DNA from 4 places in the Streptomyces rubellus genome. Region 3 is predicted to be linked to each of the others. Evidence: riboswitches for the same ligand, from Rfam matches in the RefSeq annotation. Region 3 holds a riboswitch; each other region holds the start of a gene.

Region 1 (7,213 bases), on a different contig from region 3:
CCGACAGTCGTCGCATCGTTCTCCTCATGGGTGCGCGGTGGCGGACACCCCGATCCTTCCGCCCCCCGCGCGCCCGTACCCCGCCCGGCGGAACCGTTCACCGAACGGTCACCCCGTCGCGGGGCACGGCCGCGGCGTGTCCGGCCCGGACGGGAGACCCGTTGTCCGGATACGCACCGGTGACGCGGATCACACACATTCACCCCTTCAGGGGCGGAATGCCCGGTAAGGGGTGTCCGTTGAACCCTTCGCGGGTGCCGGTGGCGGGACAGTGTCCCCGGGCCTCACCCACCGCCTGCGAGGAAGATCGTTCGGCTGAAGCCTCGCAGTGCCCTCCGCCGCGAAGGCGACCGCCGCCACCGCACCCGCACCCATGGACCGGCGCCGGCCAGGACTCCCCCGACCTGGCCGGCGCCTCGCCGTGTCCGGCTCCGTCTTCCCCGCCCCCTCGCTCCCTCGCCCGGCGGGGACGGGACATCGATGTGCGGTTTGTCATGAATCGCTGTATTTTTTATGTGTATGTGCGTTCCGCACGCTCGCGAAGAACGACGTCGCGGGCGCGTCGTCCTCCTCCGGGTCTCCTGGGGAGCCGCGTCCAGGACCGGCCCGGACCCGCGTGGTGCGGGATCCGTGCCCACCGCTGTGAGGAGCGAGAGATGACTCAGGGAACCGTGAAGTGGTTCAACCCGGACAAGGGCTTCGGCTTCATCGCCCGCGAGGACGGACCGGACGTCTTCGTGCACTACTCGGAGATCGAGGGCAGCGGCTTCCGCAACCTGGAGGAGAACCAGCGGGTGGAGTTCGAGGTGGTGCAGGGCCCCAAGGGCCCGCAGGCCACCGGCGTCCGGCCGCTCTGAGCCCGGCAGGTCCCGGCGGCCGCCGCCGGGGACGCGGCGAGGGCCGGCGCCCGAGGGTGCCGGCCCCTGCCGTGCCCCGTCCCGTGGCTCAGCCCAGCGTCTCCAGGGCCTGGTTGAAGGTCTTCGACGGACGCATGACCGCCGAGGCCCTGGCCGGGTCGGGCCGGTAGTAGCCGCCGATGTCGGCCGGCGAGCCCTGCACCGCGACCAGCTCGTCCACGATCGTCCGCTCGTTCTCGGCCAGTGTCCCGGCCAGCGGACCGAACGCCTCCGCGAGCCGGGGGTCGTCGGTCTGCCGCGCCAGCTCCTGCGCCCAGTACAGGGCCAGGTAGAAGTGGCTGCCGCGGTTGTCGATGCCGCCCAGGCGGCGGCTGGGCGACTTGTCCTCGTTGAGGAAGGTGGCGGTGGCGCGGTCGAGGGTGTCGGCGAGCACCTGGGCGCCCGCGTTGCCCGTGGTCTGCGCGTAGTGCTCGAAGCTGACCGCCAGCGCGAGGAACTCGCCCAGGCTGTCCCAGCGCAGGTAGTTCTCCTTGACCAGCTGCTGGACGTGCTTGGGCGCCGAACCGCCGGCACCGGTCTCGAACAGCCCGCCGCCGTTCATCAGCGGGACGACGGAGAGCATCTTGGCGCTGGTGCCGAGCTCCAGGATCGGGAACAGGTCGGTCAGGTAGTCGCGCAGCACGTTGCCGGTGACCGAGATGGTGTTCTCGCCGCGGCGGATGCGCTCCAGGGAGAACCTGATCGCGTCGACCGGGGCCATGATCTCGATCCGCAGGCCCTCGGTGTCGTGCTCGGGCAGGTACGCCCGGACCTTCTCGATCAGCTTCGCGTCGTGGGCGCGGGTCTCGTCCAGCCAGAACACCGCCGGGTCGCCGGTGGCGCGGGCGCGGGTGACGGCGAGCTTGACCCAGTCGCGGATCGGGGCGTCCTTGGTCTGGCACATGCGGAAGATGTCGCCGGCGCCGACCTCCTGCTCCAGGACCGTGTTGCCGGCCTGGTCGACCACCCGCACCGTGCCGGTGGCGGGGATCTCGAAGGTCTTGTCGTGGCTGCCGTACTCCTCGGCCTTCTGCGCCATCAGCCCGACGTTGGGCACCGAGCCCATCGTCGCGGGGTCGAAGGCGCCGTTGGCCCGGCAGTCGTCGATGACGGCCTGGTAGATGCCCGCGTAGGAGCTGTCGGGCAGGACCGCGAGGGTGTCGTGCTCCTGGCCGTCCGGGCCCCACATGTGGCCGGAGGTGCGGATCATGGCCGGCATGGAGGCGTCGACGATGACGTCGCTGGGGACGTGCAGGTTGGTGATGCCGCGGTCGGAGTCGACCATCGCCAGGGCCGGGCCCTCGGCCAGCTCGGCCTCGAAGGACTCCTTGATCCTCGCGCCCTCGGGCAGCGACTCCAGGCCCTTGAGGATGCCGCCTAGCCCGTCGTTCGGGGTCAGGCCGGCCGCGGCGAGCGTCTCGCCGTACTCGGCGAAGGTCTTCGGGAAGAAGGCGCGTACCGCGTGGCCGAAGATGATCGGGTCGGAGACCTTCATCATCGTGGCCTTCAGGTGCACGGAGAACAGCACGTCCTCGGCCTTGGCCCGGGACACCTGCGCCTTGAGGAACTCGCGCAGCGCCGCCACCCGCATGACGGCCGCGTCCACGACCTCGCCCGCCAGCACCGGCACCGACTCGCGCAGGACGGTGGTGGAGCCGTCGTCACCGGCCAGCTCGATGCGGAGCGAGCCGTCCTCGGCGACGACCGCGGACTTCTCGGTGGAGCGGAAGTCGTCCTGGCCCATGGTGGCGACGTTCGTCTTCGACTCGGCGGTCCAGGCGCCCATGCGGTGCGGGTTGGTCCTGGCGTAGTTCTTCACCGAGGCGGGGGCGCGGCGGTCGGAGTTGCCCTCGCGCAGCACCGGGTTGACGGCGCTGCCCTTGACCTTGTCGTAGCGGGCGCGGATCTCGCGCTCCTCGTCGGTCTTCGGGTCGTCCGGGTAGTCCGGGAGCGCGTAGCCCTGCTCCTGCAGCTCGGCGACGGCCGCCTTCAGCTGCGGGATGGAGGCCGAGATGTTCGGCAGCTTGATGATGTTCGCCTCGGGCGTCTTCGCCAGCTCGCCGAGCTCGGCGAGCGCGTCGCCGATACGCTGGTCCTCCCTGAGGTACTCGGGGAAGACCGCGATGATCCGCCCGGACAGGGAGATGTCCCGGGTGTCCACCGTGACCCCGGCCTTCGAGGCGTACGCCTGGACCACGGGCAGGAACGAATACGTCGCCAGGGCAGGGGCCTCGTCGGTGTGCGTGTAGATGATGGTCGAGTCAGTCACCGGGTGCTCTCCGCTCCACGTCTGCAACATTGCTCGACATCAAGATATCTCGTGGGCCCCGCTCCCTTCGACTCTCCCCTCCGCTCTCCTCCACTGCTTCCCGGCTCCCCACCCGATTCCCCCTCGGCGGGGAGCCGCGCCGGCGGCACGGGCGCCGCAGGACACGGCGGGGGCCGCCGGGCGGACGCCCGGCGGCCCCCGCCCGTCCCCGGGGACGGGCCGGTACGGTCAGTACGGTCCGTTGACGTTGTCGATCGACCCGTAGCGGTCGGCCGCGTAGTTGCAGGCGGCGACGATGTTGGCGACCGGGTCGTACTGGCTGTTGGCGGTGCCCGGCACATGGTAGGCGTCGAAGGTCGGCTTGATGACCTGCAGCAGGCCGATGGAGGGAGTGCCGCGCTGGGCGTTGATGTCCCAGTTGTTGACGGCGTTCGGGTTGCCGCTGGACTCCCGCATGATGTTGCGGTGGATGCCCTGGTAGCTGCCGGGGATGCCGTGGGCCCGCATGATGTCCAGGGCCTCGCGGATCCAGCCGTCCAGGTTGTCGGCGTAGGCCTTCGCCGACTGCGGCTGCGCGGACTGCCGGGCCTGCGCGGCGGGGCGGGCCTCGTTCTTCTTCGGCGCGGCCTTCTTCGGCGCGGCGCTCGGGGTGGCGCCGGACCGGGCGGTGTCGAGGGTCAGCCGCTGGCCGGGGAAGATCCGGTTCGGGTCGTCGCCCACCGTCTTCCGGTTGGCCTCGTAGACCGCCTCCCAGCCGCCCTCGACGCCGTGGCCGGTGGCGATGCCGTAGAGCGTGTCACCGCTGAGGACGGTGTAGGTGCCGGGGCCGGCGGACTTCCGCTCCGCCGCGGCGGCTCTCTCGCCCTGCCGGCTCTTCTGGACCTGCTGGGTCTGCTGGGTCTGCTGGGTCTTCCCGGTCTGGGTGCGGACCTCGGAGCGCTGCCGGTCGGCGGCTCCGGCGTCCGGCGTACCGCCGTCCCGGCTGAGGCCGGCCGCGGGGCCGCAGGTGGGCCAGGCGCCCGGCCCCTGCATGTCGAGCAGCTTCTCGGCGGCGGCGATCTGCTCCGCCTTGCCGGCCAGGTCGGCGCGCGGCGCGTACCGGGTGCCGCCCGCGGCCTCCCAGCTGGACTGCGAGAACTGCAGTCCGCCGTAGTAGCCGTTGCCGGTGTTGATGGACCAGTCGCCGCCGCTCTCGCACTCGGCGACCTCGTCCCACACGGCGACGGAGGCGGCGTTCGCGCTGCCCGCGGTGAGCAGCGGCGCGGCCACGCCCGCGCCACCGGCGGTGAGGACGACGGAGAGACGGGAGAACTGACGGGAGATCACGGGCGTGCGCGGGCGACGGTGTCGGCCTCGAGACATGGGGGGATGTCCTCTCCTACGCCTGCGAGGTTAGCTGTCGGATTCGGGCTGGAGTTGCCCGGCCGTTCCCGGTGCGCCGAGGCGCGCCGGGGAGTGGCTTCACCCCGAGCCGTACCGGCGGAAAGCACGGTACGGCGGATATGTGGTTTCCCCGCTCCTGCCGCGTTCGACTGCGGTCCGTCCCCCCGACCGGGCGGCAGGATTCGGCGTACCGGCGGTGGGGCCTCCGCCCTGGGACCGGAGGCCAGGAAACATAAACACAACCAATTCCCGGAAACAAGGGACCAAAAATCCGCCGGGTCACACGATCACCGCAGGCCTGTAGTGGTTGGCCACGGTACGTGGCCGATCTCCTCCCGGGAGTGAGAGGTCACCCGGCCCGCCGATCGGCCAAAGTCCGGCGGAAATCGGGGAATCGGCGGCGGGGGACGGGTCCTCTTCCCAGGAGGCAACCGCCGGTGAAATGGAGGAGTGATTCCCGACACATCCGCCGGACGGTTTTCTTTACATCACCCGATCAGGAACTTTGCGCACCTCTCCGGAGAATACCGGAAAACGACCGCACCCCTTCGTGAGTTATTCGGCCTTTCTGTCCGCTGTGCCCCTTTCAGGGCTTTCGGTCTCTTCGTGTGCTTACCCGGGGACCGGGCCGGTCGCCGCCGGGCGCGCCCGGCCACCCGTCAGGCGCGGGTCAGCTCCGCCGCGCCGAAGGAGACGTCGAAGCGGTCGCACCAGATGCTCACACTGGTGAACCCGGCCGGGTCGACGTCGTCGGGCAGCGGATAGTTCTGGTCGCCCTTGTTCCCCTTGAGCTTGCCGAGACTGACGTACTTCCCGTCGTCGAAGACGCTCCAGCCCGCCCGGCCCTCCTTCACCGGCGCGTCGGTCAGCCAGACGTACAGGTCCGGGCCGTTGCTGGTGTCGAGGCCCTCCAGGCGCAGGACATGGGAGCCGTCGGCCAGCCGGAGCAGCCGCACGGAACCGGAGGTGGTGTGCTCATGGCTGATCAGATCGCCGCCCGCCAGCGTCCGCGGCTCCTGCGGTGCGGACGGCGTGGACGACGGGGACGGCACCGGGGAGGCGTCCCCGGACGGCGCGGAGGCCGTCGGCGGGGCCGCCGTGTCCGCGGCGGCGGGCAGCGCCTCCTGGACGGTCTCGTCCTGCCACAGCTTCCACGGCTGGAACCAGTACAGCCCCACCCCGGCCGCCACGACGGCCAGCACCGCCACCCCCGCGACCACCGGCCTGCCCAGCACCTGGCGCACACGCCCCATCCCGTTCTCCTCCTGGTCCGTGCCTCGGTCCGGCACACCATTCAACGCGGCCGGCGGCACCCGCGGGCCGTTCGGAGGATGACGGAACCCTTACGGCTCCCCGGCGCTCCGGCCGCTCCGGGGACACGCCGGAGGCAGGGCGCGGCCGCGCCCCGGCGGACCGCACATGGCGGTCACCGGACGGGCTCCGGGGCGATCTCGGCGATCAGGCCCTCGATACGGGCCTTGATCTCGTCACGGATCGGGCGGACCGCCTCGACCCCCTGCCCGGCGGGATCGTCGAGCTTCCAGTCGAGGTAGCGCTTGCCGGGGAAGACCGGGCAGGTGTCCCCGCACCCCATGGTGATGACGACGTCGGACGCCTGGACGGCCTCGACGGTCAGCACCTTGGGCACCTCGGCCGACATGTCGATGCCGACCTCGCGCATGGCCTCCACCGCGGCGGGGTTGACCGCGTCAGCCGGGGCGGATCCGGCCGAGCGGACCTCGACGCGGTCGCCGGCCAGACGGGTCAGCCAGGCGGCGGCCATCTGGGAGCGGCCGGCGTTGTGGACGCACACGAACAGCACGGACGGCTTGTCGGACATCACGGACTCCCTGCCTCACGACGACTCCCGGGAGTGGCATCACCCCCGACTGATGTGAGAGTATCAGCGCATGATGACGTCAGTCGATACTGACCTGATCCGGGTGCTCGCCGACCCGCTCCGCATGCGGATCGTGACCCTGCTGGCCACCGAGACGCTGTGCACCACCCACCTGGTGGCGGAGACCGGGGCCAAGCAGACCAATCTCTCCAACCATCTGCGGGTGCTGCGCGAGGCGGGTGTGGTGGAGACCGAGCCCTGCGGCCGGTTCACCTACTACCGGCTGCGCCCGGACATCATCGAGTCGCTGGGCCGCTCCCTGCAGGAACTGGCCCGCACCGCCCGGACAACCCGCGCCGCCGAGACGAAGAGGCCCTGCCCATGACCACCGCCGACGAGACCACCAGACCGGCGGACGAAGCCGGCGGCATCGCCGCCAGGCTCTCCACCCTGGACCGCTTCCTGGCGGTGTGGATCCTGCTCGCCATGGCCGCCGGCCTGGGGCTGGGCCGGATGATCCCCGGCCTGAACGACGTCCTGGCCAAGGTCGAGATCGGCGGTGTCTCCCTGCCCATCGCGCTGGGCCTGCTGATCATGATGTACCCGGTGCTGGCCAAGGTCCGCTACGACAAGCTCGACGCCGTCACCGGCGACAGGAGACTGGTCGTCACCTCACTGGTCGTCAACTGGCTCATCGGCCCGGCCGTGATGTTCGCCCTGGCCTGGATCTTCCTGCCCGACCTGCCCGAGTACCGCACCGGCCTGATCATCGTCGGACTGGCCCGCTGCATCGCCATGGTCATCATCTGGAACGACCTGGCCTGC
Region 2 (7,213 bases), on a different contig from region 3:
TGGATCGGGCCTCAGCCTACCGAGGTCCGCTCCCGTCCCCGAATCGTGCCACCCGGGATGATCGCCGCAGTGCGGGACATGACGCCCGTGCGGCGCGGCGCCGTTGCGGAGGTTCCGCTTCCGCCCGTCCCGCGCGGCGGTCGCCGGGAGGGGCCGGGGAGGCCCGGCGGGAGGGTCAGAAACCGGGGCCGCCCGCCCGGTCGTCCGCCGTGGCCAGGCCGCCCCACAGCAGGTCCGCCAGCTGCCGCACCAGCCGGTCGCGGGGATAGGGCCGTTCGCGCAGCCACCAGTCACCGGCCGCGTGCATCATGCCGACGATGCCGTGGCCCCAGATGCGGGCCCGCTCCCCGCCCTCGGGCCCCAGGTCGACGCGTTCGGCGATCACCGTGGCCAGTTCCTCGCCGAGCCGCCGCAGCAGCGGGGCCGAGTGCTGGCCGACGTCGAAGCCGCGGTCCCCGCCGGGATGCTCGGCGGGGTGCATCAGGAAGCGGTAGACCTGCGGGCGGGCCTCGATGGCGGACAGGTACGTGTCCAGGGCGGCCGCCACCCGCTCGCGCCGGTCACACGGCGCGTCCAGCGCGGCCCGCAACGCGTCCACCAGGGCGTCGGTGTGCCGGACGGCCAGGGCCCGGTACAACCCGCCCTTGTCGCCGAAGTGCCGGTACAGGATGGGCTTGGTGATGCCGGCCTCGGCGGCGATGGCGTTCATCGAGGCGCCGGGCCCGTCCCGGAGCACCACGCGCTCGGCGGCCTCCAGCAGTTGCCTGCGGCGGCGTTCCGTGGCGGTGCGCTGGTCCTCCCGCTGTGTGGTCCCCATGCCCTGGTCTCCCCGTCCGCGGCCGCTCGCCGTCACCTGAGCGCAACGTAACACCCCTGGAGCGCGGTGGAGCTGTCCGGAACAGGAGGTTGACAACGGACCAGTGGGCAACATATTTCTGTTACCGCCAGTAACAACCGGGATGGAGGGCTTCCATGGGGGAGTTCGCACTCGACCTCAGCGACGACCAGAAGGCGGTACGGGACTGGGTCCACGGCTTCGCGGCCGATGTCATGCGCCCCGCCGCCGCGGAGTGGGACGAGCGCGAGGAGACCCCGTGGCCCGTCATCCAGGAGGCGGCCAAGATCGGTCTGTACTCGCTGGACTTCTACGCGCAGCAGTACTTCGACCCCACCGGCCTGGGCATCCCGGTGGTGATGGAGGAGCTGTTCTGGGGCGACGCGGGCATCGGCCTGTCGATCGTCGGCACCGCCCTGGCCGCCGTCGGCGTCCTCGCCAACGGCACCGAGGAGCAGATCGGCACCTGGATCCCGCAGATGTACGGCGACGAGAACGACGTGAGGGTCGCCGCCTTCTGCTCCTCCGAGCCGGACGCCGGCTCGGACGTCTCCGCGATGCGCACCCGCGCGGTGTACGACGAGGCCAGGGACGAGTGGGTGCTCGACGGCACCAAGACGTGGGTGACCAACGGCGGCATCGCGGGCGTCCATGTCGTCGTCGCCGTCGTCGATCCCGAACTCGGCGCCAAGGGGCACGCCTCCTTCGTCGTACCGCCGAACACCCCCGGCCTGTCCCAGGGGCAGAAGTTCAAGAAGCACGGCATCCGCGCCTCCCACACGGCCGAGGTCGTCCTGGACGGCGTCCGCGTCCCCGGCCACTGCCTGCTGGGCGGCAAGGAGAAGCTCGACGAGCGCCTCGCCCGCGCCCGCGAGAAGGCGAAGCGGGGGAAGGCCGGGGAGCGCGTGCGGAACGCCGCGATGGCCACCTTCGAGGCCTCCCGTCCGGCCGTGGGCGCCCAGGCCGTCGGCATCGCCCGCGCCGCGTACGAGGTCGCGCTGGAGTACGCCAGGACCCGGGTGCAGTTCGGCCGCCCGATCATCGACAACCAGGGCATCGCCTTCCAGCTCGCCGACATGCGCACCCGTATCGACGCCGCCCGGCTGCTGGTGTGGCGGGCCTCGTGGATGGCGGCGGCGGGCAGGCCCTTCGAGGCCGCCGAGGGCTCGATGTCCAAGCTCTTCGCCGGGGAGACGGCCAAGGCCGTCACCGCCCAGGCGATCCAGATCCTCGGCGGCAACGGCTTCACCCGGGAGTACCCGGTGGAGCGGATGCACCGGGACGCCGCCATCTACTCGATCTTCGAGGGCACCAGCGAGATCCAGCGGCTGGTCGTCGCCCGCACGATCTCGGGCATGCACATCCGCTGAACTCCGCCGGACCACCGCGGGGGCGGCGGTGGTCCGGTGACGCGGCGCGCTGTTCCCCGGGGACGCTCCGCCCCGGCAGGCGTGCCGCTCCGGGAGCGGGGCCGGGCCGTACGCGGCGCGGCCCCGTCCGCGTGCGCGTCCGGCGGACGGGTGTGGCGGCGGGGGCGCCGGAGGACATCCGGGCGGTTCCGCCCGACGGGGCGTCATATCGCCGGCGCGTGGCGTTTCCCGGGTGAATCCGCACCGGATTCACCCGACACGCGGGCAGCCGTTCGGGGTGACGGGGCTCACACGCGCCGGGTCCGCGCGGGATTCCGCCCGCCCTTTTCGCGCCTCCGGACAGCCTGTCAGAATCCCCTGTTCAAAGGTTGTTTCATGCGGTAACCAACCGGCCGGTGAAACGGTTCCGCGGCCGGGTTCCGCAGGAGTGAAGAAGTTCACAGAAAGCCTTCAGTCTTCGAAATCGCGGCGTTCTTGACGCAGTATCCGTAAGCGTTGCCAAGTCCCCGTCGCACGGCGGGGCGGTCCGGGCGGACGCCGAGTCCTGCCGCCACCCGGGCGAGAGACGAACCACAACGGATCGGCAGGAGCGGGAGACCCGAGCAAGGCGGGCCGCGTCCCACGCGGCCCTTGGGGTGAAGCCACTTCGGTGGCCGGGCAACTTCGCCGGCCCGAACCCGACAGGTCATCTTTCGCAGGCGGATGACGAAGGGTCAGTTCATGTCCGCGTACGCACGCATACCGGGACTCGCCTCCCGGGCCGCCGTCACCTCCGCCGTCACCGTGGCGACGCTGGCGGGGGCGGCACTGGTGCCGAACGCCACCCCTGAGGCCGAGGCGGCCACCCCGGCAGGCAAGGCGCTCAAGGTCGCGGCCGCCAAGAAGGGCGCGCCGTACAAGTACGGTGCCGCGGGGCCGAAGCGCTTCGACTGCTCGGGGCTCACCCAGTACTCGTACAAGAAGGCGGGCAAGAAACTGCCGCGCACCGCGGCTGCCCAGTACAACCGCAGCAAGAAGGTCTCCGTCAAGTCGCGCAAGAAGGGCGACCTGGTGTTCTTCCACTCCGGTGGCCGTGTCTACCACGTCGGCATCTATGCCGGCAGCGGAAAGATCTGGCATTCCCCGAAGCCGGGGAAGACCGTCCGGAAGGAAAAGATCTGGACCAAGAGCGTGCGGTACGGGCGGGTGAGGTAAACCGGGTCAGCCCCGGTCCGGTCCGCGGGGCCCGAGTGCCTCCGGGGGCCGGGAACGACGGCGCGCCACGGGAGACCCCCGTGGCGCGCCGTCCGGTTTTCCGGCCCCGGCGCCCGGTTCCGGAATGCGCGCCGGTCTCCTCCGGGCCACCGGTGCGCGCGGGCGCCCCGCCCGGCGGTGGCCGGACGGGGCGCGGTGCCGGCGCGGTCAGTGGTTGGGGCTGTCGGCGCTGATGTCGGCGAGCGCGGACCCCGGCTCGCGCTCCACGGCCAGGTCGCCGATGCTGACGACGCCGACCGGGTGGCCGTGGTCCACCACCGGCAGCCTCCGCACGGAGTGCTCGCGCATCAGCCGGACCGCTCGCGAGATGTCGTCGTCGGGCTCCGCGGTCACCAGCGTGTCGCTGCAGACCTCCTGCACGGGGGTGTCGCCGCCGCTGTTCTCGGCCAGCGCGCGCACCACCAGGTCGCGGTCGGTCACCACACCGCGCAGTTCGTCACCGTCGACGATCAGGATGTCGCCGATGTCGTGGTCCCGCATCAGGCGCGCCACCTCGGTCAGCGTGGCCTGCGGGGTGGCGGTGGTCGGATCGGCGGTCATGACGTCGCGGATCTTCCGGGCCATCGGAACGCTCCTCGTCTGTCGGACTCGGATGTCGGGCGAAGGCGGCGCGGACCGTGGTCACCGGTGCCGCCGCCCTTGTGCACCGGTACCCGCAACCGGGGTGGTGATGTCCGATGTGCCGCTTTGGAGGCTTTCGGTGTGCCGGGTGTTCCCCGGCTCCCCTCCCGGACGTCTCCCCGGGCTCTCCCCGCGCCCGCGCCCCCCGCTCCGCCTCGTCCTGTCACCGGGGCGAGTGGTGTTCCAGGACCCGGGCCAGCAGCCGTACCAGTTGGGCGCGCTCGTCCGGGGAGAGCCCGGTGAGCAGCTCGTCCTGTGCCCGGTCCAGGGACTCGTCGAGAAGACCCAGATGCCGTACTCCGGCGGTGGTGACCGTGACGATGTTGCGGCGGCGGTCCGCCGGGTCCGGGGAGCGCCTGACGAGGTCCCGCCCGGCGAGCTCGTTGAGTGCGGCGACGACGTCGCTGCGGTCGATCCCGCAGCGGCGGCCGAGCTCCGCCTGACTGGCCGGACCGTACTCCTCCAGCGCGGCGAGCAGGGCGTAGTGGTAGCGCCGGACGCCGGCGTCGGCGAACGCGGCCCACACCAGCCGGTGGGCGTGTGCCGTCGCCTGCGACAGGAGCCAGCTCGGTGTGTTCCGCAGCCGGGCGGGGGCGGCGTGGTAGGCCGTCGTGTCCATGCGGCGAGCGTAGCCGAGCCGGCTCATTCCGTTGGTCGCACCCACGGTGGTGCCGGATGCGGGGAGGTGGCCGCGGGCGGACGGATCCGGACTGTGACCATCGCCCGCACCGGGGTACAGGTAGGGACCATGAGCACTGTGCAGAACGAAGAGAGCGCTAGCCTCGTCGAGATCGAACTGCCCGACTGCACCGCCTCGAACGCCGCGGCCGTCTTCGCCGTACTGCGGTCGGCGTTCCCGCGGTCCCCCCAGCTGGGGGACGGCCGGGAGCGGGACGGCGGGGACGGCGGGGAGAAGCGGAGGTTCTGGGTGGGAACGGTCGACGTCAGCACGCACGGGGAGGTCGACTGCGCCCTGGAGCTGAAGGAGCCCACGGAGGCGGACATCAGCGGCAGTCCCGACTCGGTCCGGCAGGTCCAGGAGACGTTGTCCGGCTACTACGACGTCACCGCCGAGCCCCGGGTCTCCGGCGATCAGGAGGTGGAGGTAAGGCTGCGGCTCACCCAGCGGTGACCGGACCCACGAACGGCGACACCAGGGTGTCCTCCGGCCGCTGACCGGCCGGAGGGCACCCTGTTCCGTCCGCTGTCGCCCGATGCGACGAGCGGGTGACGGCGGGCCGGGCCGGCTGCCGGCCGCGGATTCCCGCTCCGTCCCGGCCCGCGGGCGCGCTGCCCGGCGGGCAGCCGCCCCGGCGGCGAACATCCCAACGTATCCCTCCCCCCGGCGCCGGACGCCGGAAGTTGTCCGGTCGTGAGTGCTCCTGAGCACCGGGCCGGACCGCCCCCGTACCTCCTGGCGGCCGGAGCGTGCGGACGGTGCGGGAGCGGCTCCCGCACCGTCCCACTCCGGCACGGACATCACCGTGGCCGCCTCGGCGGCCGTGGGTCCGTACGGCATCCCGGGCCGGTGGCTTCCCGCCGGCCAGCCCGCGCAGTGGAGGTCAGTGAGTTGAGTCACCGACGTGTGAAGAAGCGGACCGGCGCGACAGCAGGGGCGGGAGCGGTGGTCGTCGCGGCCGCGGCGATCGTGCTGCCGAACGCCAGCGCCAGCTGGAACGAGCCCGCCGGGGCCGGGCCGCGGACGCTCACCTTCGCGTCGGCCGCGCAGCTCGGTTCGACCCTCGCGGCGGACCTCGGGGCGGACGCCGCGGGCTGGTACTTCGACGACGGCGACGACCGGCTGGTGATGAACGTCCTGGACGAGGAGGCGGCCCGGGCGGCCGAGTCCCGGGGCGCCCGGGCGGTGATCGTCGAGAACAGCATGGCGGAGCTGAAGGCCGTCACCCGTACTCTGGGCGACACCGCGTCGATCCCCGGCACCGCCTGGTCGATCGACCCCAGGACCAACAAGGTCGTCGTCCTCGCCGACAGAACGGTCACCGGCGAGCGGATGGCGGCGCTGCGACAGGCCACCGGCGCACTGGACGGCACGGTGACCGTCAAGCGGTCCGCGGGCGAGTTCCGGCCCTTCACCGGGAACCGCGACGGCGTGGGCCGCGGTGAGGACGGCCGCGGTGGCGACGGCTTCGGCGAGAACGGCTTCGGGGACGACGACTCCCGGGGGAACGGCACCGGCGGCGGCGGCACCGGAAGCGTGACGGGCGGAAACGAGACGGGCGGTGCCACCGGTGGCGGCGGAGGTGCCGAGGGGGCCGGCGGAGTGGACGGCGGCGACGCCATCTTCGGCGGCGGATCGCGCTGCTCCCTCGGTTTCAACGTCACTCTCGACGGTGTCCCGGCCTTCCTGACCGCGGGCCACTGCGGCAACGCCTCGCGGACCTGGACCGCCGACGCCCGGGGCGGGGCGCCGCTGGGCACCGTCGTGGCGTCGCGGTTCCCGGTGAGCGACTTCGCGCTCGTCGTCTACGACGACCCCGCCGCCCCGGCCCCCGGCACGGTCGACCTCAAGGACGGCACCGTCCAGGAGATCACCCGGGTCGCCGAGGCGAGCGTCGGCATGCGGGTGCAGCGCAGCGGCAGTACGACAGGCCTCAGCGCGGGCACGGTCACCGGTCTGAACGCCACCGTCAACTACGGCAACGGCGACATCGTCAACGGCCTGATCCAGACCGACGTGTGCGCCGAGCCCGGCGACAGCGGCGGCGCGATGTTCTCCGGCGACGCCGCGGTGGGACTGACCTCGGGCGGCAGCGGTGACTGCACCCGGGGCGGCGAGACCTTCTTCCAGCCGGTCACCACCGCGCTGGAGGTCACCGGGGCCCAGCTCGGTGCCGGTGGCGGTGGCGGTGGCGCGGATGGCGGCATCGAGGACGGTGGCGCCGAGGCGCCCGCCGGAAACGGTTTCCGCGACCCGCGCCGGAACTGACCGCCCGCACCACCGCCCCGCCCCCCTCGCGGAACGGCGGAGCCCGGCCCCGCCCCTCAGCACGGCACGCCCCGGGAGCACCCGTCCCGTCTCCCACCCCCGGGGCGTGCCGTACGCCGTGCGCACGCCGACTGAGACCGCCGCGGACGGGTACCCGGCCCCGCGTACGTGACCGGTCGGCCGCGG
Region 3 (7,213 bases):
CCCCGCCCGCCACAGCGAGACCGCGCACGGCCGGGGGAAGATCGGCATCCCGGGGGAGCGCAGCGCGAACCTGATGACGCATCTGCTCAACATCGACCCGCCCGACCACACCCGGCTGCGCCGGCTGGTGTCCAAGGCGTTCACCCCGCGCCGGGTGGCGGCCTTCGAGCCGCGGGTGCGGGAGCTGGCCGACCGGCTCGTCGACGGCTTCTCGGGGCGCGGAAGCGCCGACCTCATCCACGAGTTCGCCTTCCCGCTGCCCATCCACGCCATCTGCGACCTGCTCGGCGTCCCCGCCGAGGACCAGGACGACTTCCGCGACTGGGCGGGCATGATGATCCGCCACGACCGCGGGCCGCGCGGCGGGGTGGGCCGGGCGGTGAAACGGATGCGCGCGTATCTGGCCGAGCTGATCCACCGCAAGCGCGGCGAACCGGGCGACGACCTGATCTCCGGACTGATCCGGGCGAGCGACCACGGCGAGCACCTGACGGAGAACGAGGCCGCCGCGATGGCCTTCATCCTGCTGTTCGCCGGGTTCGAGACCACCGTGAACCTCATCGGCAACGGCACCTACGCCCTGCTGCGCCATCCGGAGCAGCGGCGGCTCCTGCAGGACGCGCTGGCCGCCGGGGACACCGGGCTGCTGGAGAGCGCGGTGGAGGAGCTGCTGCGCTACGACGGGCCGGTGGAACTGGCCACCTGGCGGTTCGCCACCGAGCCGCTGGAGCTCGGCGGGCAGCGCGTCGAGGCCGGCGACCCGGTACTGGTGGTGCTGGCGGCCGCCGACCGCGACCCGGAGAGGTTCGCTCACCCGGATGTACTGGACCTTACACGTAGTGACAACCAGCATCTCGGCTACGGGCACGGCATCCACTACTGCCTGGGGGCGCCGCTGGCCCGGCTGGAGGGACGGATCGCGCTGTCCGCCCTGCTGGGGCGCCTCCCTGACCTGCGGCTCGCGGCGGAACCGCCCGAATTGCGGTGGCGCGGCGGCCTGATCATGCGTGGACTGCGGGCGCTCCCGGTGGAGTTCGAACCGGTACACTGGTGACACAGTGTCACTTACGTGACCTACACGTGATCTACGCGACACTGGCTTGTGATGATCCGTCTCGGGCGCTACGTTCTGCCGTCAACAACCCGCAGAACCTTTCTGTCTCCCCACGTACGAGAGGCCCCACACATGCTCTCCGGGACCGGTAAGCACCGCCGCCCCCGTCAGGCCCCCGCCGCGTTCGTCACGGCGGGGATGACCGGCGCGGGAATCGCCATACCCCTCCTCGGCGCCTCGGGCGCCCAGGCAGCCGACCTCGACACCTGGGACCGGGTCGCACAGTGCGAGAGCGACGGCCTGTGGAGCGCCGACACCGGCAACGGCTACTACGGCGGCCTCCAGCTCACCCAGAAGCTCTGGAAGGAGTACGGCGGCCTGTCCTACGCCGACCGTCCCGACCTGGCCAGCCGCAGCCAGCAGATCGCGATAGCCGAGAAGATCCTCGCGGACCGGGGGCCGGAGGCCTGGCCCGGCTGCGGCATCAACGCCGGACTGCGCTACGACACCACCGGTGAGGCCCCGGCCATCGCCCCCGAGAACTACCTGCCCGGCGAGCAGCCCGCCTCCCCGTCGGCCCCCGCCGTCGAGAAGAGCGCGGACGACGCCCCGGAGAAGACCGGGAAGGCCGAGAAGGCCGAGAAGGCCGAGAAGAGCGAGAAGGCCGAGAAGGCCGAGAAGAGCGAGAAGGCCGAGAAGGCCGAGAAGAGCGAGAAGGCCGACGGGAAGGCCGACGGGAAGGCGGACGACTCCGCCGACGGGGCGGCCGTCGAGAGCCCCGGGCCGGAGGCGGCCGAGGAGTCCGGGGAGGCCGGTACGGACCCGGCCGCCGGAGCCGAGGGCGCGGAGGGCGCCGGCCCGGCGGAGGGCGCCGGGAAGCACCGCGGCGAGCGCGACCCGCTCGAGCTGGAACTGGAGCGGCAGGCGGGCGCCGGGGAGACGGCCGACCGCTCCGACGCGGCCACCGCGGGAGGCCAGGAGAGCCTCACCGCCGGGGACTACCTCGTGCAGCCGGGGGACTCGCTCGTGCGGATCGCCCAGCAGCACGAGCTGAGCTGGAGCGAGCTGTACGAGTCCAACAAGGACGTCCTCGGTGAGAACCCGGACCTGATCGTGCCGGGGCAGGGGATCGAGCTCGACTGAGCCCGCGGGATGACCCTTCCGGACCAATTCCGGGGCCTTGCGGCGTGTCCTCGCTGTCCGGCCTAATGCCGGCCCCCTGACCTGCGTACTCCACCATTCTGGCCGTCAGGAAGGGTGACGGAATGGGTTCTGACATGTTTTGAGGTATTTGCCCGGGTGTGCTTACGGTCTACTCGCTCGCGACCGCGAGTGCCACCGACCGCAGCGCCGAATCCTGCCGGCGGCCGGTGGGGTAGTCGTCGCGTCAGCGCCGCTGGCAGGAGCGGGGGAACCAGGTAGGCGCCGCCGTGGGCGCACCGCGCCCACGGCGGCTTGGGGTGAAGCCGGTACGGGGACGCCCGTCCCCGTCCGGCCGGGCTGCTCACGGCCCGAACCCGACAGCTCACCTCGCAGGCGTCGGTGAGTAGGGACGTTCATGCTGTTCACCGCCAAGGGTCACGACAGCCGTACCGTCAAGGCCGTGCGTGCGGCCGCCCTGACCGGCGCCGCGGGCGCCGCCATCGCCGTTCCGCTGGCGGGTGCCCAGGGCGCCGCCGCGGCGTCCGTGGACACCTGGGACCGGGTCGCCGAGTGCGAGAGCAGCGGCAACTGGTCCATCAACACCGGCAACGGCTACTACGGCGGACTGCAGTTCTCGCAGTCCAGCTGGGAGGCCGCGGGCGGGACCCGGTACGCGCCGCGTGCCGATCTGGCCACCAGAGAGCAGCAGATCGCCGTCGCCGAGCGGCTGCTGGCCATGCAGGGGCCGCGGGCCTGGGGCTGCGCGGACGAGGGCGGGCTCACCGCCGGCGGTCCCCGGGCGCAGGTGAACCCGGACGGCGGGGACGGGACCGGAACCGGGGTCCGGGTCGATGCCCGGACCGGTGTCCAGGGCGGCGCCCGGGCCGGGGCGGAGAGCGGGGCCGGCTCCGCCGCGGACGAGGCCAGTGCCTACGCCGTGCGGCCGGGCGACACCCTGCGGGAGATCGCCGCCGCCCACGGCACCACCTGGCAGCGGCTCTACGAGGCCAACCGGGACGTGGTCGGCGACGACCCCGACCTGATCTTCCCGGGCCAGCAGCTCAGGGTCTGAGTCCGGGCCCGTCACCCGGCGGATCCGGCCCGGTGCGGCGCGTCACCGCTCTTGCGGAGGGCGCGCCGTATCGGGTTTATTTACTTCGGAAACAAAATGGTGCCGTTCCCTGTCGAGCCGGTGTTTCCGCAGTCTTCGGCGTGTCTTCGGCGCGTCTTCGCCGACCGTTCGGCCGTACGGCGCGGACTCCCGGCGAGGTGGTGCCGCGGGGCGGATAGGCTCAGGGGCGGCAACCCCGCAGACACCTCGGTCCGGCACTCCGGCCGGACACCCAGCCAGACACACACGAAGGAGACCCCCGTGCCGTCCATCGACGTCGTAGTGGCCCGCGAGATCCTCGACTCGCGAGGCAACCCCACGGTCGAGGTCGAGGTCGGCCTCGACGACGGCAGCACCGGCCGCGCGGCCGTCCCGTCCGGTGCCTCGACCGGCGCCTTCGAGGCCCTGGAACTGCGCGACGGCGACAAGGGCCGCTACGGGGGCAAGGGCGTCGAGAAGGCGGTCCTCGCCGTCATCGAGCAGATCGGCCCGGAGCTGGTCGGCTACGACGCCACCGAGCAGCGCCTGATCGACCAGGCGATGTTCGACCTGGACGCCACCCCGGACAAGTCCTCGCTCGGCGCCAACGCCATCCTCGGCGTCTCGCTGGCCGTCGCCCACGCCGCCTCCGAGGCGTCCGACCTGCCGCTCTTCCGCTACCTCGGCGGGCCGAACGCGCACCTGCTGCCGGTCCCGATGATGAACATCCTCAACGGCGGCTCGCACGCCGACTCCAACGTGGACATCCAGGAGTTCATGATCGCGCCGATCGGCGCCGAGTCCTTCTCCGAGGCCCTGCGCTGGGGCACCGAGGTCTACCACACCCTCAAGAAGGTGCTGAAGGAGCGCGAGCTGTCCACCGGCCTGGGCGACGAGGGCGGCTTCGCCCCGAACCTCGGCTCCAACCGCGAGGCGCTCGACCTCATCCTGGAGGCGATCAAGCAGGCCGGTTACACCCCCGGCCAGGACATCGCCCTCGCCCTGGACGTCGCCGCCTCCGAGTTCCACAAGGACGGTCGTTACGTCTTCGAGGGCCAGGAGCGCACCGCCTCCCAGATGACCGACTACTACGCCGAGCTGGTCGAGGCGTACCCGCTGGTCTCCATCGAGGACCCGCTGTTCGAGGACGACTGGGACGGCTGGAAGACCATCACCGAGCGCCTCGGCGACAAGGTCCAGCTCGTCGGTGACGACCTGTTCGTCACCAACCCCGAGCGCCTGGCCCGCGGCATCGAGGAGGGCGCCGCCAACGCCCTGCTGGTGAAGGTCAACCAGATCGGCTCCCTCACCGAGACCCTGGACGCCGTCGAGCTGGCCCAGCGCAGCGGCTTCAAGTGCATGATGTCCCACCGCTCCGGCGAGACCGAGGACGTCACCATCGCCGACCTGGCCGTCGCCACCAACTGCGGCCAGATCAAGACCGGCGCCCCGGCCCGCTCCGAGCGCGTCGCCAAGTACAACCAGTTGCTGCGCATCGAGGAGATCCTCGACGACGCGGCGGTGTACGCCGGACGCTCGGCGTTCCCGCGGTTCCGCTCCGCGGACCGGTGAGCCGCCGGTGAGCCGCCGGTAGGAACAGCCGCGCCGGGCACCGCCCCCGCCCTCCCGCCGGCACCGTCCCGTACGGTGGCGGGAGGGCGGGGGCACACGTCCGTGCGACGACCGCGCACGGAGCAGGACAGGGGAGGCGAGGTGGCCGCGGAACGGGAGCGGTTCTCCACCGCGACCAGACTCAGGGCGCTGGGCACCCAGGCGGCGGAGCGCGTCTACCGGGCGCAGCACCGCCGGATGCGCGCTCCGCGGCGCAGCAGGCTGACCGGCCGCGCCGCGCTCCTCGTCCTCGTGCTGTGCTCGCTCGTCGTCGTCCTCGCCTACCCGATGCGGCAGTACGTCTCGCAGCGCGCGGAGATAGCCGAGCAGCGCCGCCTGGTCGAGGAGAAGCGCGAGCGCGTCGAGCGGCTGCGCGACGAGAAGGCCCGCTGGCAGGATCCCGCCTATGTGGAGCGGATGGCCCGCGAGCGCCTGCTCTACCTGCGCCCCGGCGAGACCGGCTTCCTCCTGCCGGAGGGCACGGCCGGCACGGGCCGGGAGCGGGACCGGGAGGACGACGGGTCCTCCCGCGCCCGGCGCTCCTCCGACGGCCGGGAGACGGCCCCCGGCCGGTCCTGGCACCGGCGGCTGTGGGAGGGCCTGGACGCGGCGGACGCCGGGATCGCCGAGGGTCCCGGGGGTCGGCCGCCCGACACCGGCCGCCCCTGACCGCCCGCGCCCGCCCCCGCTCCGGCCCCTTCCGACGTCCGACGCCCGCCACCCTTCGAGGAACCATGGAAACGCCCCCGCCCCGCACTCCGCCCACCGCGCCCACCGAGACCGACACCGAGGCCTTCCGACGGCAGCTCGGCCGCCCGCCGCGCGGCCTGCGCGCCATCGCGCACCGCTGCCCCTGCGGCCTGCCCGACGTGGTGGAGACGGCGCCCCGGCTGGAGGACGGCACGCCCTTCCCGACGACGTACTACCTCACCTGCCCGCGCGCGGCCTCCGCGATCGGCACGCTGGAGGCCGAGGGCGTGATGCGGGAGATGACCGAGCGGTTGCGGACCGACCCGGAGCTGGCCGCGGCCTACCGCCGGGCGCACGAGGACTACCTCGCCCGCCGGGACGCCATCGAGGTGCTGGCGGGCTTCCCCAGCGCGGGCGGGATGCCCGACCGGGTCAAGTGCCTGCACGTCCTGGTGGCCCACTCGCTGGCCGCCGGACCGGGCGTCAACCCGCTGGGTGACGAGGCGATCGCCATGCTGCCCGAGTGGTGGCGCAAGGGGCCGTGCGTGTCCGCGGCCGGGCCGGAGGACGGGACCGGGGACCGCGGGGCCGGGCAGTCGGCCGGAGGACAGGGGAGCACCGCATGACCAGGGTCGCCGCCGTCGACTGCGGTACGAACTCCGTCCGGCTGCTGGTGGCCGATCTCGACCCGGCCACCGGCACCCTGACCGACCTCGACCGCCGTATGACCGTCGTCCGGCTCGGCCAGGGCGTGGACCGCACCGGGCGGCTGGCCCCCGAGGCGCTGGAGCGCACCTTCGCGGCCTGCCGCGAGTACGCGGAGGCGATCCGCGCCCACGGCGTCACCCCCGAGCGCGTCCGCTTCGTCGCCACCTCGGCCTCGCGCGACGCCGAGAACCGGGACGAGTTCGTGCGCGGGGTGGTGGACATCCTGGGCACCGGGCCCGAGGTGATCACCGGCGACGAGGAGGCCGCGCTGTCCTTCACGGGCGCCACCCGCGAGCTGACCGGCGGCATGCGCCTGCCCCGGCCGTACCTGGTGGTGGACATCGGCGGCGGCTCCACCGAGTTCGTGGTGGGCGACGACGCGGTGCGGGCCGCCCGCAGCGTGGACATCGGCTGCGTGCGGCTGACCGAACGCCACCTGCTGCGGGACGGCTCGATCGCCGACCCTCCCGCCCCCGGGCAGCTCGCCGCGCTGCGTGCCGACATCGACGCCGCCCTCGACCTCGCGGAGAGGACCGTCCCGCTGCGCGAGGCCCGCACCCTGGTGGGGCTGGCGGGCTCGGTCACCACCGTCGCCGCCGTCGCCCTGGACCTGCCGGAGTACGACCCGGCGGCCATCCACCACTCCCGGATCCCCGCCGCGCGGGTCGCCGCGGTCACCGACCGCCTGCTGGCCGCCACCCACGCCGAGCGTGCCGCGATCCCGGTGATGCACCCGGGCCGGGTGGACGTGATCGGCGCGGGCGCCCTGATCCTGCGGGCGGTCATGGAGCGGACCGGGCTGGCCGAGGTCGTGGTGAGCGAGCACGACATCCTGGACGGCATCGCCTGGAGCGTGCTGGGCGAGGTGTGAGGGTGCCGGCGGACCCGGCCCGCCCGGCACCCGTCACCGCCGGGTC
Region 4 (7,213 bases), on a different contig from region 3:
CTCAGGCGGGACGGGCGGCCCCAGCTGTCGAACGTCAACCACACCTACGACCCCGAGCGGCGGCTGATCCGGATCTCGGTCACCGCCGACCGCGCCAAGACCCGGAACCTGCGGCGCGATCCCCGCGCGAGCTTCCATGTCACCAGCGCGGACGGCTGGGCCTGGACGGTGGCGGAGGGGCTGGCCGAGCTGACGCCGCCCGCCGCCGAGCCGGGCGACGCCACGGTCGAGGAGCTGATCGAGGTGTACCGGGCGATCCGGGGCGAGGAGCACCCAGACTGGGACGACTACCGGCGGGCCGTGGTCGCCGACCGGCGGCTGGTGGTACGGCTGCCGGTGGACCGCGCGTACGGGCAGCCGCCGCGCCGGACCGGCGCGTGAACGGGGTGCCGGGCCGTGCGTGAGGGTGCCGTGGGGGCGGGGAGGACCGACGGCCCTGGTGTCGGGGGGTGGATCACCAGGGCCGCCGGGGCATGTGGGCAGGTGCGGTGCCCGTACGCCGCCGCCTCGTCCCCTCCTGGGCCGGCCGACGTGCACACCGGCGGTGTGCGAGGCGGCGGCGCTGGTGGTGGGGGGTCAGTAGGAGGGGGGAGGAGGAGCGGAAGGAACCTCGTCGGGTCCGGGCCGGCACCGGAGTCCGGGCCGGCATCGGAACCGGCCGGGTCAGATCTTGAGGCCCTTGCCGCGCAGCCAGGTCAGCGGGTCGATCGGGTCGCCGCCGCCGGGGCGGACCTCCAGGTGGAGGTGCGGGCCGGAGGAGTTGCCGGTGGAGCCGACGCGGCCGATCACGTCGCCGGTGGTCACCTTGCCGCTGGTCTTGGTCATCGAGGACAGGTGGCAGTACCAGATCTCGGTGCCGTCGTCGAGCCGGAGGATGATGCGGTAGCCGTAGGAGCCGGCCCAGCCCGCCTCGACGATCTCGCCGGTGTGCACCGCCTTGACCGGGGTGCCGGACGGGGCGGCCATGTCCAGGCCGGTGTGGTTGTTCGCCCACATCGAGCCGGAGGCGCCGAACTGGGAGGAGAGCTGGAACGAGGAGAGCGGGAGGGTGTGGCTGGCGGCGAGCTTGGCCAGGCGCTCGGCCTCGGCCTTGCGCTTCGCCTCCTCGGCTGCCTTGCGCTTCGCCTCGGCCTCGGCCTCGGCGGCCTCCTCGGCGGCGGTGGCCGCGGCCTGGTCGGCGGCGGCCTGGAGGGCGGCCTGGGTGGCGCCCGTCTGCTGCTGGTCGACCTGCTGGAGGATGCGGGCCCGGAGCGCCTCGCCGGCGTCCGTCGTCAGGCTCGCGGTGGTGACGACCGGCGCGTCCTGGTCGGCGTCCCCGGTGCCCAGCGGCGACGCCTGGCCGAGGTTGAGGGGGTTGGCGGTGCTCTCGTCGGAGACCGGGGTGACATCGGTGCCGGTGTCGTCGCCGTCTATCAGGGCGCCGACGCCGGGGACGGAGTCCAGGTCCAGGTCGGGCATGGCGATGGCGGCCGGGGACTTCACCTTGGCCGTGGCCATGCCGCCCGCGCCGACCGCCGCGATCATGCCGACGCCGAGGACCGCGCCGCTGCGCGCCATGCCGTTGCGCTGCTTGACGACACGGTGCCGGCCGCGGACCGGGCGGACGGAATCCTCGGTGGGATTCCACACCCGCCGCTCCCCGTCGCCGTCCGGGCCGAACGGGGCGAAGGTGCCGGTGTGCAGGTCGTACGAGACCTCGGGGGCCTCGGAGGCCGGGCTGCTGGACGCCACGGGGGCGCTCTCCTTTCCTTCCTTCTCGCCTACCGGGTTAGCTGACGGGTTCGGAGCAGGAAGGTCTCCTACGGGCTCGCACATGCGGATGCACGTGCACGCGCTTGCCCGATTCACCCCAAGAAGTGGTTCCCCGGTTCCCTGGGTGCGGGCTCCGCGGTGGCGGAGTCGCACGGTCAGGATTCGGCGACGGCGCACGGTGCCGCCTCTTTCGACGGCAGTGACGACCGCGCTGCGTTATCGAACGTTAATAGAGGGGCAGCCGGGATTCCAAGTCCCTCCTTCACATGGTGAGTAATTTCGACGGGGATTTAACGGGGCATCTCCCGCCCAAAACGGGCGAGTTGCCACCCCCTACGGGTCGAAGAGACGTAAGTCACTCAGCTGAGGGCCGGCCAGATGGTACGGATGTGTGCACGACGGCGATACGCAGCGTGACCGACGGCGCCGCGGCCGGTGGCACCGAGGGTCACCGGGTTCACGGGGTCATCCGGGTTCGCCGGAGCGGGACGGGGGCGGGGGCGGCGCGGGGTCGCGCATGACCGCCAGCAGCGCCATGTCGTCGTCCGTACGGCCGTCCGCGTGCGCGTGGACGTCCGCGACGAGGGCGTCCAGCAGGGCGCCCGGGCCGGGGAAGCGGCGGCCGCGCAGCCGGGCCACCGGGTCGTAGAAGACGCCCTCGGCGTTCCGGGCCTCGGTCACCCCGTCGGTGTGGAGCAGCAGCAGCGCGCCGGGCGGGAAGGGCACCGGGCCCGTACCGCCGTCCGGGCCCTCCGGCGCGTCCGCCGGACCCGCCATGTCCCCCAGCCCCAGCGGCAGCGCGTACGAGTCCGGCTCCAGGGTCCGCACCGAGGCTCCGCCGGCGGACAGCAGCAGCGGGGGCGGATGACCCCGGCTGACGATCCGCACGCTCTCCGGCTCCCCGGCCGGCCCCGGCGGGAGCTCGGCCAGCACGGCCGTGACGAACTCCACGGGCCGTCCGGCGCCCCCGCCCGGGAGGCAGTCCGACTGCCCGGCCCGCTGGGACCGCTCCCGCAGGAGGGCGTGGTCGATCCGGTCCGCGACCGCCGCCAGGTCCGGCTCGGTCTCGGCCGCCTCCCGGAAGGCGCCGAGCACCACGGTGACCGTGGCCACCGCGTCCAGCCCCTTGCCGCACACGTCACCCACCAGCAGCCGCACCCCGTACGGGGTGCGCTGCACGGCGTACAGGTCGCCGCCGATCCGGGCGTAGGCGTGGGCCGCCTCGTAGCGCACCGCCAGTTCCAGGCCGCCGATCCGGCCGGGCGGCACCGGCAGCACGGCGAACTGGACCGCCTCGGCCACCTGGCGGACCGAGGCGAACCGCTGCTCGCCGTGGCGCAGGGCGTGGTTGACGGCGAGGGCCAGCACACCGAAGGCGGCGACCGCGCCCAGTCTCAGCAGGCCCTCCGTCCAGCCGGGGCCGCCCCGCAGCAGCACGGCGGCGTACGCCAGCACCGCCGCGATCCCGGTGAACAGGGTGCCGCGCGCCGTCCACAGCGCCGCCGCGGCCAGGGGCGCGGCACCGAACGCCGTTCCCAGCAGCAGACTGGGCGGCGTCGCCAGGTTGACGGCCAGCCCGGCCACCAGCAGCACCAGCGGCAGCAGCCACGGCGGGCGGCCGACACCCGGAATGGCGCGGGCCCGTTCCCGGCCGCTGTCCGTCGCATGCCGTCGATCGCCGTGCACTTCTCCCACTCTTCCCGACCCGCCGCGGCCCGGCGAGTCGATCAGTGCGGGCGATCAGTGCGAGCGGGCAGTACGGGCGGACGCCGGATCGGCGCCGGTCAGCGCCGCCGGGCGGCGGCCGTACGGCGTACCCCGTACACCGCGGCACCGGCGGCCAGCACCGCCGCCCCCGAGAGGACCGAGACCGCGGGCAGGGCCAGGGCCAGCGCCGCGCACCCGGCCAGCCCGACGACGGGGACGATCCGGGCCGGACGGCCCTCGGCGGGGGTGAGGGTCCGGGCGGAGGCGTTGGCGATCGCGTAGTAGGCGAGCACCCCGAAGGAGGAGAAGCCGATCGCGCCGCGCACGTCCGCCGTGGCCGCCACCACCGCCACCACCGCGCCGACCGCCAGCTCGGCGCGGTGCGGCACGCCGAAGCGCGGATGGACGGCGGCCAGCACGGGCGGCAGATGCCGGTCGCGGGCCATCGCCAGGGTGGTGCGGGAGACCCCCAGGACCAGCGCCAGCAGCGAACCGAGCGCGGCCACCGCCGCGCCCGCCCGTACCACCGGCACCAGCCGATCGGCGCCCGCGGCGCGGACCGCGTCGGCCAGCGGCGCGGTGGCCTCGCCCAGTCCGGTGCTGCCCAGCACGCTCAGCACGGCCACCGCGACGGCGGCGTAGACGGCCAGGGTGATGCCCAGCGCCAGCGGGATCGCCCGCGGAATGGTGCGCTCCGGATCACGCACCTCCTCACCCAGGGTGGCGATGCGGGCGTAGCCGGCGAAGGCGAAGAACAGCAGCCCGGCCGCCTGGAGGACCCCACCGGGCGTCATGCCCGCGCCGTCGTCCGCGCGCAGCGAGAGCCGGGCCGCGTCCGCCGCGCCGGAGGTGAGGGAGGCGACCACCACCGCGGCCAGCACCGCCAGCACCACCGCCACGATCGCCCTGGTCAGCCAGGCGGTCTTCCGCATCCCCGCGTAGTTGACGGCGACCAGCGCCACCACCGCGGCCACCGCGACCGCGTGCGCCCGCTCGGGCCACGCGTACAGGCCCACCGTCAGGGCCATCGCCGCGCACGAGGCCGTCTTGCCGACCACGAAGGCCCACCCGGCCAGATAGCCCCAGAACTCGCCCAGCCGTTCGCGGCCGTAGACGTAGGTGCCGCCGGAGTCGGGGTGGCGGGCGGCCAGCCGGGCCGAGGAGGTGGCGTTGCAGTACGCCACCACCGCCGCCAGTGCCAGGCCGGGCAGCAGTCCGGAACCGGCCGCGCGGGCCGCCGGGGCGAAGGCCGCGAAGACACCCGCGCCGATCATGGAGCCGAGGCCGATCACCACCGCGTCGCCGGTGCCCAGCCGCCGCCGCAGCCGGGGGGACGGGCCGTCCGGCGCTCCCGGCGCCCCGGCCGGCACCGCCGGTGACTCGCCCATCGCCCGCTCCTCCTCGCGTCCGCGCTCCCGTCGGCAGGACCGTACCCGCCCCCGGTGAACGGCATCCGGCCCGCACCGTACGCCGCACACCGCGCGCCGCGCGCCGCGCGCCGGGCCGTCAGGGCACGGCCGGACCGCGGTCCAGTGGACGGCCCAGGCAGGGCGCCATCAGACGCCGGAACTCGGCGGACGGTGCCAGCCCCAGTTCCCTGCGCAGCAGCAGCCGGAAGAACTCGTAGTGCCGCAGCGCCTCGGCGGCGTTGCCCTCCGCCATGTGCACCCGGACGACATGGCGGTGCGCGCTCTCCCGTAGCGGCTCGGCCTCCACCGCGGCCATGGCCGCCTCCATGGCCGCGGTGCGGAGGCCGGCGCGCAGCAGTCGCCGGCACACCGCCTCCAGCGCGTGCAGCCGGGTCTGGCGGAAGTGCTCCCGGGCGATCAGCAGCCAGTCCTCGGGCCAGTCCGGCAGCAGGTCCTCCCCGAGGCAGTCGAGCGCGTACCGCGGCACCGGACCGGCGGCCCGCGCGTCACCGCCGGCGTCACCATCGCCGTGCGGCGCGGTGAGACGGGCCGCGCTCCGCTCCGCCAGGTGCAGGTCGACGCCGACCCGGGGGGCGAGGGAGAGGGTCGCGTCGCCGAGGCGGACCAGCTCGCACGGTCCGCTGCACCGGGACAGCCGCCACAGCGTGGAGCGCAGGCTCGCCCCGGCGCGCCGGACGGCCAGGTCGGGCCAGAGGGTCTCGGCCACGACCGGCCTGGCCACCCCCTCGCGGTGCAGCGCCAGGAAGGCCAACAGCCGCTGCACGGACGGGCTGAGGACCACGCACCGGGAACGTATCTCCAGGTGGAAGCGGCCCAGCAGGGTCAGCCAGGCCTCCCGGTCCGCCGGGTCCGGGTGCGGCTGCCAGGAGGTGAGGGTGAAGGAAGTCGTCATGGTGGGGGCTCTCCGGGTGGGGACGCCGGCCCGGCCGGTCTCCGGATCGGTCGGACGCGGAGGTTCCCGTCCGGCGACTTGTCACACTCTCTGCTGCCATATTCCGACATGTCCATCACGCCGTTCCGCGGAGACGGCGCGGTGACGGGCGCTCCCTAGCGTCCGGAGGGACGGAGCGCACCGGCGTTCCGTGCGCAACGGACCCGCGTACACAGCGCGTTCCGACCCTCCGAAGGCCGGGCCCGACCCGGCCGGGAAGCGAGAGCACCGATGTTCCGACACACCCAGCGGCTGCAGTTCGACGCCAAGCCGGAGAAGCCCGACCCCGTTCTCGCCCGCAAGCTCCAGGAACTCGTCGGCGGCGCGTACGGCGAGATGACCGTGTCGATGCAGTACCTCTTCCAGGGCTGGAACTGCCGCGTCAAGGGCAAGTACAAGGACCTGATCATGGACATCGCCACCGAGGAGATCGGCCATGTGGAGATGCTCGCCACCATGGTCGCCCGGCTCCTGGAGGGCGCCCCCAACACCGAGACCACCAAGGTCGCCGTCTCCGACCCCGCCGTGGGCGCCGTCATGGGCGGCATGGACCCGCAGCAGGCGATCATCGCGGGCGGCGCGGCCCTCCCCTCGGACAGCAACGGCTACCCGTGGAACGGCCGTTACGCGGTGGCCAGCGGCAACCTGCTGGCCGACTTCTACGCCAACGTCGCCGCCGAGGCGCAGAGCCGGCTCCAGGCCGCGCGCATCTACAACATGACCGACGACCCCGGTGTGAAGGACATGCTGAAGTTCAACCTCGCCCGGGACACCTACCACCAGAACCTGTGGCTGGCCGCCATCGAGCAGCTCCGCGAGGACAACCTGGAGGACGTCGTCGTCCCCGGCGCCCTCACGGACGAGGAGCACCGCGAGCACGCCGCGAGCCTGTGGCACCTGTCCGACGGCGACGCCGCCGCGGCCGGGCTGTGGGCCTCCGGCCCGACCCCGGACGGCGACCACGAGTTCACCGTGCTCTCCGACCCCGAGCCGCTGGGCGAGAAGGCGTCGCCCCCGCCGCCCGACCCGAAGCTCTTCGCCACCTACGACGGCTCCTACGGCGAGCCCAAGAGCCCGGCCCTGGGCACCGAGGTGGGCCTGAAGGGCAAGATCAGGGGCGCGCTCTCACCCGACGAGTGAGGCGGTACGGGCCCGCTCCGCGCGGGGCGGGCCCGCCCTCGTCCCACCCCCGCGGACCGCGGGTCCGCGGGCCGCCCGCGAGGAGAGAGCGAGACAGATCATGGGCACACGCGACTCCGCGGTACGCGATCCCGCGGACCGGACGGCCCCGGCGACGGCCGTCCGGCACACCCCGGGTCCGGTCACCGCGACGCTCCTGGCGCTGTACGCCGCGGCCGCGGCCGTCGGCGCCGGCGCCGGGGGGACGGCCGAA

Evidence for each region. Region 3 has a riboswitch for cyclic di-AMP ahead of V1L54_RS03795 (LysM peptidoglycan-binding domain-containing protein). Riboswitches for the same ligand answer to the same signal wherever they lie in the genome.
Region 1: another riboswitch for cyclic di-AMP. It lies ahead of V1L54_RS15620 (transglycosylase family protein); the one in region 3 lies ahead of V1L54_RS03795 (LysM peptidoglycan-binding domain-containing protein).
Region 2: another riboswitch for cyclic di-AMP. It lies ahead of V1L54_RS12810 (C40 family peptidase); the one in region 3 lies ahead of V1L54_RS03795 (LysM peptidoglycan-binding domain-containing protein).
Region 4: another riboswitch for cyclic di-AMP. It lies ahead of V1L54_RS19965 (M23 family metallopeptidase); the one in region 3 lies ahead of V1L54_RS03795 (LysM peptidoglycan-binding domain-containing protein).

Annotation. Positions count from the first base shown of each region.
Region 1 is NZ_JAZDCX010000011.1:206,012-213,224, reverse strand. It holds gene V1L54_RS15635 (phosphatidylinositol-specific phospholipase C) at 1-16, opposite strand, end outside; gene V1L54_RS15630 (cold-shock protein) at 657-857, shown strand; gene V1L54_RS15625 (NADP-dependent isocitrate dehydrogenase) at 946-3,165, opposite strand; gene V1L54_RS15620 (transglycosylase family protein) at 3,394-4,527, opposite strand; cyclic di-AMP (ydaO/yuaA leader) riboswitch at 4,534-4,746, opposite strand; gene V1L54_RS15615 (DM13 domain-containing protein) at 5,208-5,801, opposite strand; gene V1L54_RS15610 (arsenate reductase ArsC) at 5,975-6,388, opposite strand; gene V1L54_RS15605 (ArsR/SmtB family transcription factor) at 6,459-6,773, shown strand; gene arsB (ACR3 family arsenite efflux transporter) at 6,770-7,213, shown strand, end outside.
Region 2 is NZ_JAZDCX010000009.1:103,048-110,260, reverse strand. It holds gene V1L54_RS12820 (TetR/AcrR family transcriptional regulator) at 176-817, opposite strand; gene V1L54_RS12815 (acyl-CoA dehydrogenase family protein) at 973-2,205, shown strand; cyclic di-AMP (ydaO/yuaA leader) riboswitch at 2,769-2,921, shown strand; gene V1L54_RS12810 (C40 family peptidase) at 2,926-3,399, shown strand; gene V1L54_RS12805 (CBS domain-containing protein) at 3,607-4,023, opposite strand; gene V1L54_RS12800 (MarR family winged helix-turn-helix transcriptional regulator) at 4,244-4,699, opposite strand; gene V1L54_RS12795 (hypothetical protein) at 4,829-5,212, shown strand; gene V1L54_RS12790 (S1 family peptidase) at 5,651-7,027, shown strand.
Region 3 is NZ_JAZDCX010000002.1:319,472-326,684, forward strand. It holds gene V1L54_RS03785 (cytochrome P450 family protein) at 1-1,054, shown strand, start outside; gene V1L54_RS03790 (transglycosylase family protein) at 1,187-2,197, shown strand; cyclic di-AMP (ydaO/yuaA leader) riboswitch at 2,436-2,608, shown strand; gene V1L54_RS03795 (LysM peptidoglycan-binding domain-containing protein) at 2,613-3,269, shown strand; gene eno (phosphopyruvate hydratase) at 3,570-4,859, shown strand; gene V1L54_RS03805 (FtsB family cell division protein) at 5,001-5,567, shown strand; gene V1L54_RS03810 (DUF501 domain-containing protein) at 5,633-6,214, shown strand; gene V1L54_RS03815 (Ppx/GppA phosphatase family protein) at 6,211-7,167, shown strand; gene V1L54_RS29410 (hypothetical protein) at 7,212-7,213, opposite strand, start outside.
Region 4 is NZ_JAZDCX010000017.1:34,933-42,145, forward strand. It holds gene V1L54_RS19960 (PPOX class F420-dependent oxidoreductase) at 1-381, shown strand, start outside; gene V1L54_RS19965 (M23 family metallopeptidase) at 664-1,731, opposite strand; cyclic di-AMP (ydaO/yuaA leader) riboswitch at 1,743-1,900, opposite strand; gene V1L54_RS19970 (PP2C family protein-serine/threonine phosphatase) at 2,218-3,438, opposite strand; gene V1L54_RS19975 (APC family permease) at 3,537-4,847, opposite strand; gene V1L54_RS19980 (AfsR/SARP family transcriptional regulator) at 4,966-5,781, opposite strand; gene V1L54_RS19985 (manganese catalase) at 6,052-6,960, shown strand; gene V1L54_RS19990 (hypothetical protein) at 7,061-7,213, shown strand, end outside.